One region of the Kurthia sp. YJT4 genome, then DNA from elsewhere that is predicted to be linked to it. Evidence: riboswitches for the same ligand, from Rfam matches in the RefSeq annotation. Region 1 holds a riboswitch; each other region holds the start of a gene.

The links. Region 1 has a riboswitch for lysine ahead of QN089_RS00795 (amino acid permease). Riboswitches for the same ligand answer to the same signal wherever they lie in the genome.
Region 2: linked by a shared signal. The riboswitch ahead of QN089_RS10220 (aspartate kinase) and the one ahead of QN089_RS00795 (amino acid permease) in region 1 are both predicted to bind lysine.
Region 3: linked by a shared signal. The riboswitch ahead of QN089_RS15175 (transporter substrate-binding domain-containing protein) and the one ahead of QN089_RS00795 (amino acid permease) in region 1 are both predicted to bind lysine.

Annotation. Positions count from the first base shown of each region.
Region 1 is NZ_CP126689.1:150,625-153,841, reverse strand. Features, by position in the region: gene QN089_RS00795 (amino acid permease) at 308-1,789, opposite strand; lysine riboswitch at 1,925-2,105, opposite strand; gene QN089_RS00790 (CynX/NimT family MFS transporter) at 2,291-3,217, shown strand, end outside.
Region 2 is NZ_CP126689.1:2,057,622-2,060,838, reverse strand. Features, by position in the region: gene uvrC (excinuclease ABC subunit UvrC) at 1-1,259, shown strand, start outside; lysine riboswitch at 1,314-1,489, shown strand; gene QN089_RS10220 (aspartate kinase) at 1,595-2,830, shown strand; one part of gene QN089_RS10215 (IS3 family transposase) at 2,914-3,217, shown strand, end outside.
Region 3 is NZ_CP126689.1:3,024,538-3,027,754, forward strand. Features, by position in the region: gene QN089_RS15170 (amino acid ABC transporter permease) at 1-537, opposite strand, end outside; gene QN089_RS15175 (transporter substrate-binding domain-containing protein) at 603-1,454, opposite strand; lysine riboswitch at 1,575-1,761, opposite strand; gene QN089_RS15180 (hypothetical protein) at 1,890-3,217, opposite strand, start outside.

The DNA of each region.
Region 1 (3,217 bases):
ACGGGAAATACTTTTTACAACTAGATTTCTTAAATTAAAAATATTCTGACACGAATCGAGCATATTTAAGCTGAAAATAAGGAAATAGAGCCTTATTATGAACATTTATATTAGTTATTTAATTTTTCGTTCGTGATTAGACGTAAAAATGGATAAAAAAGGAAATAAATAAATATAAATAACGTTTTGATGTTGTTTATATTTTTTGCGTAATTTTCTCTATCATTCATGATTTTCTTTTTAGGAAATAATTCAAAATCCATTATTTCTACATAAAAAAGCACTCGGAAATCCCGAGTGCTTTTTGCTATTCTTCTGTATAAAGATTTTTAGTCGGTTCCACATCTGCCTCTGTTAATTTAACCATTTTCGTTTTGTTTTTGATTTTATAACCGAACCATAGTAAGAAGAAAATTGGTAAACCAATATAAGAAACAAGTAGTTCATACCAACTAAACTGCCCATCTTCAAATGCAAAATAACTTTGTCCGAAGACAACTAATGCACATAGGATGAATGCGAATAATGGACCAAATGGGAAAAATCTCGATTTATATGGTAATACTTCATCTAAGTTCTTCCCTTGCGCAATCAGTGCTTTTCGGAAACGATAGTGACTGGCTGCAATACCTAACCATGCGATAAAACCACACATACCCGAAGCACTTAATAACCAAATATATACTTGTTCACCGAAAATAGATGTTAAGAATGATAAACTTGCGACAATGACCGTTGCGATTAAAGCTGCAAACGGTACACCGCGACGATTTAACTTTTTAAAGATTTTTGGTGCTTTACCTTCCATCGCTAAATCCCAAAGCATACGTGATGAAGCATATAAACCAGAGTTACCAGCAGATAAAATCGCTGTTAAAACAACTGCATTCATAATCGAAGCTGCAAAAGCAATACCTGCATTTTCGAATACAAGCGTAAACGGACTTGTCGTAACCGTCTCTCCATCATTGATTAGACGACTATCTGTATAAGGAATTAATAAGCCAATCGCTAAAATGGCTAAGATATAGAATAATAAAATACGCCAAAAGATTTGCTTCACTGCTTTTGGAATCGATTTACCAGGATCTTTTGTTTCACCAGCTGTAATACCGATTAACTCTGTTCCTTGGAATGAGAATCCTGCTGCTAAGAAAATACCGAGTGTCGCAAAGAATCCACCGTGGAATGGACCATCACCTGCAAAGAAGTTCGTAAAACCTACAGGTGCTTTACCTCCTAAAATACCAAAAATCATTAAAATACTAACGATTAGGAAGATGATAATTGTAGCTACTTTAATGAATGCGAACCAATATTCACTTTCACCAAAACTCTTCACCGATAAGTAGTTTAATAAGAAAATAATAGCTAAGAATGATACACTCCAAATCCATGAAGCTGTATCAGGGAACCAATATTTCATAACAATTGAAACAGCTGCAATTTCAGCTGCAATTGTAATTGCCCAGTTATACCAATAGTTCCATCCTAATGCAAATCCAAGTGCTGGATCGATAAACTTCGTTGCATACGTACTGAATGAACCTGAAACAGGCATATACGCTGCCATCTCTCCTAAACTTGTCATTAAGAAAAATACCATAATACCGATTAAACCATATGCTAATAGCGCTCCACCTGGTCCAGCCTGTGCGATTGAGTTACCACTTGCAAGTAGTAAACCTGTCCCAATCGTACCGCCGAGTGAAATCATCATAATATGACGACTTTTTAGTCCTCTTTTTAGAGTTGTAGGCGCTTCTTGACTTACTTTTGTACGACTCATTTCATTTCCTCTTTCCTTTTATTGCAGGGAATATGTTAGTTGAGGTGTTCGTAAGTGATTATTTCCTGGAAAATAAAAATACCATCTCAAGCAATCTTGGATGGTTGTAATCACACAATGACACTCATCAACCTTGAAAAAGATAGCTCAACACACCCTCACAGATGTGACAGTTCTGCACCTATTAAGCGACAGCCCCAGCAGTTGATTGTAAAAGCAATCCACCACTTCGGCAAAAAATCCTTTCATATAATGTCACCAATGCTTTTACATCTCGACTATATTACTTTTATTTTTTGCGACCTCTACCTCATCGAACGGATGAGGCATTGCAATATTTATATTATTTCTACTATTATCTTAATATATTCTACAGACGAATTCAAGACATAAAAACTCTCAACTATTATACAATTAAGACTTTCGTGAAACGAATTTGTTATTGAATAGGTAGGGGCATAATGTTACGATAAATCAAATATTACATATAGGAGGAAAGTTATGTCGCCTACAGAAAATGTTGCTTCAAAAAAACTTAAATGGACTTCGACAACGTGGCTTCTTGTACTTGGAATCGTCTTCATTGCATTAACTCTTCGTTCCCCCCTAACATCTGTTGGTCCCGTAATCGAGGATATTCGAAACTCATTACATATTTCAAATGTAGTAGCTGGCTTTATTACAACCATTCCTCTACTTGCATTTGCTATCGTGTCACCAATCGTACCGAAAATATCGCGTAGAATTACGGTTGAACGCTCTCTATTCTTATCTATGATTATCTTAGTCGTGGGTATGGCACTTCGTTCAAGTGGCGTGACATCGTTATTATTTATCGGTACTACCTTAATCGGAATCGGAATTGCATTTGGCAATGTACTATTACCTAGTCTAATCAAACTTAAATTTCCATTCCAAGTAGGTTTACTTACAGCAATCTATACAGTCTCAATGAACTCATCAGCCAGTATTGCAGCTGGTGTAAGTTATCCATTATCAACATTGTCATTCGGTTGGCAAGGTTCTTTAGGTGTGTGGATTATTTTAGCGATTGCCGCTGTTTTCATCTGGCTTCCGCAAACACGAAATATCTCTAAAGAAGAAATTGCACCGACTACTGCTCAAAAAGAAAAGAAACAAATGTGGCGCTATCCGCTCGCATGGGTCATTATGATTTCGATGGGTTTCCAATCGATGATTTTCTATACAACTGCAGCATGGGTCCCAGAGATGTTTAAAGAACAAGGTATGACAGCTGCTCAAGCTGGATTAATGTTCTCCATTATGCAAGTATCTCAAATTCCAATGACATTCATTACACCGATTTTAGCGGGCCGTCTAAAAGACCAGCGTCCTGTTGTTGCGATGTTTGCAGTCTTTTACATCGTTGGATTTGCTGGATTAATTATGGGCTGGACAGATTATTCT
Region 2 (3,217 bases), 1.2 Mb from region 1:
ATGTACCAAAAGATGCGTATAAAGAGATGATTCAAGAGATTACAGACTTTTTAAATGGCGGACATGAGCATGTAAAGACGGAACTAGAGGAAAAGATGTATAAAGCATCTGAAGCACTCGATTTTGAACGAGCAAAAGAGTTGCGCGATCAAATTGCGAATATCGATCAAATTATGGCGAAACAAAAAATTACGAAGACGACGGACTTTACGAATCGTGATATTTTTGGTTTTGCAGTGGATAAAGGATGGATGTGTGTTCAAGTATTCTTTATTCGTCAAGGGAAGTTGATTGAGCGCGATGTATCATTATTCCCTTCATATGGTGAACCGCTAGACGAATTTACAACTTTTATTGCGCGTTTTTATGAAGAAGCGAATCATTTAAAACCATCTGAAATAATTGTGCCAAAAGAAGTGGACGCAGAGATGTTGCAACAGGCTTTAGACATTAAAGTACATGCGCCACATCGCGGCTATAAAAAAGAAATGCTCGATTTAGCAACACAAAATGCGCATGTGAAAATTGATGAGAAATTTAATATGCTACAGCGCCAAGAAGAGCGAACAATTGGTGCATGTGAAGAATTAGGTGATGCGATGAATATTCAAACACCACTTCGCATTGAAGCATTTGATAACTCACATATTTTCGGTTCGGATACGGTATCTGCGATGGTCGTATTTGAAGATGGTCGCCCGCGTAAAAAAGACTATCGTAAATTTAAAATTCAAACAGCTTCTGCGCATGATGATTACGGTGCGATGCGTGAAGTATTAAGAAGACGTTATCAACGTGTTGTAAAAGAAGGACTACCACTTCCAGATCTACTTGTAACAGATGGTGGGAAAGGACAGATGGAAGTCGCGCGTGAAGTACTTGAAGATGAACTAGGTCTTGATATTCCGATTGCAGGTCTTGCAAAAGATGATAAGCATAAGACAGCCCAGTTACTTTATGGTAATCCGCCACAAGTTATTCCACTGAAAAGAACGAGTGAAGGGTTCTATTTGCTGCAACGTATTCAAGATGAAGTGCATCGATTTGCGATTAATTTTCACCGTCAATTACGTGAGAAGAATGCACTCACTTCGCAACTTGATGACATTCCAGGTGTTGGGCCAAAGCGGAAACAGCAAATGTTAAAACACTTTGGTTCGATGAAAAAAATTAAAGAGGCAACAGAAGAAGAATTAATTGCTGCTGGATTACCGAAAAATCTGGCTAGTGCCGTAATTGCGCATTTTCTGAAAAAATAATTGTCTTTTGCCAAATATTGTGATAAAGTAACGTTAATTAAAAATCACTGAAAAAGTGATGATAGAGGAGCAGGTGTCAAGAGTAGCCTTTTTGAGAGTGTAGTAACTCAGTGAAAGAAGGTGAAAGGGGAAACTGCCGAAGTGATGAAGGAACTACGACTTCATTGCTGGTTCTGTATTGAATAAATGCAGAATTGTCAGAGTGTACACTCTGGAGGGCTATCTCACATGAATGTTCATTTTTGAATAGACATGCATAAGCAGCCCAACATTTCGATGTTTGGCTGCTTTTTTTATTGAGAGAACCCACATTACAATATGTAGGGGGAGAACGTATGGGAACTTATGTTATGAAATTTGGTGGCACATCGGTGGCAACACCGGAACGTATTCAAAATGTAGCGAAAAGAGTTTTACAAGAAGTGGAAGTGGGGAATAAAGTGGTTGTTGTCGTTTCAGCGATGGGAAAAACGACAGATCATTTAGTCGAGATGGCGAACCAAGTATCGACACATCCATCAAAACGTGAGATGGATGTACTACTATCTACAGGTGAACAAGTTACAACAGCTTTACTGACGATGGCGCTTCACCAATTAGATGTACCTGCGCAGTCTTTTACAGGTTGGCAGGCAGGTATGATGACCGATGATGTTGCGAGTAATGCACGCATTGAACAGATTGATTGTGAGAAAATCACGACCTGTTTAAATGAAGGGAAAGTAGCCGTTGTAGCAGGTTTTCAAGGGATTGATCATGAAGGTAATATTACGACACTTGGTCGAGGTGGCTCAGATACAACAGCTGTCGCGATTGCAGCTGCGATTCAAGCAGAACGCTGTGATATTTATACCGATGTTGATGGGGTTTATACAAGTGATCCACGCTTTGTGCCAAATGCACGTAAATTAGCAGAATTAAGTTATGATGAAATGCTCGAATTAGCACATTTAGGAGCAGGTGTTTTACATCCACGCTCTGTTGAATTAGCGAAAAATTATCAAATGCCCATGTCTGTTCGTTCAAGTTATGAACAAGTAGAAGGAACCGTTTTAAAGGAGGAAGTTCAAATGGAAAAAGATTTAGTTGTACGAGGAGTAGCATTCGAAGGAGAAATCGTTCGTTTAACAGTTTATTTTAGCGAAGCATATATGGGGTCATTAGCGAACATCTTCACAACATTAGCGAAGCACCATATCAATGTGGATATCATTGTACAATCCATCATTCCAAACGCATCACCAACGGTATCATTTTCAGTGAAAAAAGAACAATTAGAAGAAACATTAAATGTGTTAAAAGAATATAAAAATACATTAGGTTATGATTATATTGATCATGAACTAGAACTTGCAAAAGTATCGATTGTCGGTTCAGGTATGGCATCCAATCCAGGTGTTGCAGCGACGATGTTTGATTGCTTGTTTAGATTAGGAATTCCGGTGAAGATGGTCAGCACATCTGAAATCAAAGTATCCGTCGTTGTACCACAAGAAGAGATGTTTAAAGCGGCGAATGCCTTACATGAACAGTTTGAATTATCAAAAGCAGCAGTGGCAATAGAAAATTAAATGGATAAAACAAAAAGTCCCTTGCGAATTTGAACTGCACCCCAATTGTTAGACACATCTAACAATTGGAGGTGCAGTTTTTTATGGCTAAATATACGGCAGCGGAAAAATTACAAGCGGCTTTACGCTACTTAGAAGGCAAAGAAAGTTCACGTGAAATTGCTAAATCGATCGGGACAGATCATAAGGCCATTCTTAATTGGACGAAACAATATAAGTATAACGGTGTAGAAGCGTTTACAAAATCGTATACAAACTATACAGCACAGTTTAAACTAGACGTACTAAACTTCATGATTGAACAAGGTACGTCCTTACTTGAAACAGCGGCTATCTTCGGTATAGCCGCACCATCCACGATTCTTCAATGGAGAAAAATATTCGAAA
Region 3 (3,217 bases), 250 kb from region 1:
GAATTGGTTACCTGTAGCTGGTAAAATATTGCGTAAAACTTGTGGTAATACAACATGAATCATCGTTTTCCAGTGATTCATACCAATTGCTTGTGCTGCTTCGAATTGTCCTTTATCCACACTGACAATACCACCACGTACAATTTCTGCCATGTAAGCCCCTGTATTCAGCGAGACAACTAATACTGCCGCAACTGTACGATTCATATCACCTGTCACACCAAAATCAGTTCCGATTGATTCTTTAATTGACTGCATAATCAATGGGAATCCGTAGAATACAACCATCGCTTGTACCATCATCGGTGTGCCACGGAAGAATTCTACATAGATTCGTAAGATGACACGAATAATTTTTAACACGGTCATTTTAAATGCTGATTTTGTTTTTGGAATCGTATCAATTACCCCAATTAATAATCCGATGACTGCCCCCAGAATGGTACTGACGGTGGCAATAAACATCGTCATTCCTGCGCCACGTAAAAACATTTGCCAATTATCTTTAGCAATTTCAAATAGCCATTCTAGACTCATTTCGTTCTCCCCCTATAAAAACACAAACTACCGACTAAACAAGACAGTCGGTAGCCACGTACGTTCTATTTTGCTGCTGGTTGGTTTTTAATCTCTGTTTCCATAATCTTTTGACGCTCTTCTTCTGAAATACCTGCTAATGCTTTATTCACTTGCTCTGCTAACTCACTACCTTTTTTCACACCAACTGCGATTGAAAATTCTGCTTTATCAGCTTTGAAACCTGAACCGTCTTTGAACTCAATCATTTTAAATTTGTCGTTTGCTGCTGAAGCAGATAAACCTTCTGGACGTTCTGACACATATGCATCAATTTTTCCTGATTCGAGTGCTACACGCATTGCTGAGAAATTATCTGAAGCTGGTTGTTTTTGTACACCATCAATTTGATCAATTACTGTATAGTGTGACGTATTTAACTGACCTGTTACTTTGGCACCTTTGAAATCTTGAATTGATGTAGCATTGTCGTATTTACCGCCTTTTTTCACGACCATTACAAGATTTGAAGTGTAGTAAATGTCTGAGAAATCAATTGTTTTTTTACGTTCCTCTGTTGGTGACATCCCTGCAATTACTGCATCAATTTTTCCTGAAATAAGTGCTGGAATTAAACCATCCCACTCTGTTTTTACAATCACTAATTCACGATCTAAGCTATCTGCGATTTTTTTAGCAATTTGTACATCATAACCGCCTGCATATTCTGCATTGCCTTCGATTTTTACAGCGCCGTTCGCGTCATCTTTTTGTGTCCAGTTGAATGGTGCATAGCCTGCTTCCATACCGACTGTAAATTTTTCTTTTTCTTTACCGCCTGAAGATTCCGATTTTTCCGAATCTCCTGAGCCGCATCCTGCTAGTGCAACTACAAGCACAAGTAATAGTGCTGTAAATATTCCCCATGATTTTTTCATTTGTACCTCTCCTTTAAATATGTTCCCATTGTGAAAACGAAAAGGACTATAACAAAAGGTGGATGAGATACTTCTCCAGACCTTTTGGTATAGTCCTTCTAAAAATCCTCATCATTGCCCAATTGAGATAGCTCAACTTACTTTATTCGGGTAAAAAAAGTAAGACAGTCCTGCAACTATTAATTGCAGACCCAGCATATGATGTTGAGAACCCACCATACACTTCGGCGACATCTCCTTCTAAGTAGCATCTTTGTATTCTCGTACTCCGCTACTTACTAATAAATATCGCGCCTCTACCTCACAATTGTATCAATGTGAGGTCATATTCGTTTGTTATAATTAACAATAGTCTACTTTATAGACTATTTTATGTCAATATACTGAAAAAAAGAAAAATATAAATTTTTTATTTAAAAATAAAAATTTATGTATTTATTCTTCGTATTCAATATCGTCTAATTGATCATAATAAAAAATATTTCCATTCTCTGCATCAATTCTCTCAATGCGTTGTCCCACTTCTTTTTCTTTTACAACATAGCATAATTCATATTTTGTAAATTCTTCATCTTCATATGGAACACGTGCTAATTCCATCTTAATGGAGTCTTTATAAATTTCATTTGCTTCTTCTAATGTAATTGTTGGTTCCATTGACATATTCTCAATATGCTCTTCTTTTAACATTGGAATCACTGCATCTGTTACACGACCTGAATAAATACCCATATCAATATTTGCTGTATATTCACTTAGTGGAATGCCATTAATGTAACGGTGGAATGTAAAAGTCACAAATGGTTCGAAAGCATAAGAATCATCTTCGTCATCTTCCTCTTCATCCTCACCATCTTCTGCTGATAGAGCTTTTAACATCTCAATTTCCTCTTCTGTTAACTCATCATCTTCATCATCTTCTAAATCTTCTTCAACGAATGCATCTTCTAATAAATAATGTTCAGACACATTTCCTACTTTGGATTCTAAAAAGGCAATTGCACGTTTACGAAGTTCATCTAGTGTGTATTCGTCCCCTTCTTTGAATGGCAGAGTAGAATCAATAATCAATTGATGTTCATCAGACATATCGAATTTAACATAATGTTGGTCAGATTGTTCATATGTAACTGTATTTTCTTCTTCAACTTTATTCATATCCGGTGTAATACCTAACAAAATTGTTTCATCATACATTTCCATAACAGGTGGAACTTTTTCTAATTCAACAGGACCGTTCTCTAAAAATTGATTTAATGAAATAATATCTCCATTTGCGCCAACTACTTCATTTAAATTTTTAGGATAGTACATTAATCGAATTTCATCTTCTTGTTGGAAAGCAGCTAATTCAACTAACATTCTATTTTTATAAATCATCAATGCCACATCTGCATCGACTGTAAGTTTCGGATGTGTTAATTGATAATAAGATTGATTGAATGTTGCGGATAATACAAAACCTTGTTTATTCATCTCAATTGTTGCACCTGAATCAGGTAGTGGGATTTGATACTGCACATCCATTGCCTCAAAAGTTAATAAAAAAGTTTGATCGCCCCACTCAGAAAAAGAAGTTAACTGTAAATTCTTTTGACCATATTCATCTACAAAATCTTGAGCAATCTCTTTTAAATCTTCAGCTGATAGTTCTTCATATTCATCTAAAGATACATCATTATTTTCTAAAATGGCTTCTAAATCAATAATTAATGATGTAATTTTCCCTTCATCTGACACTTCAACTTGTCCATAAGAGATTT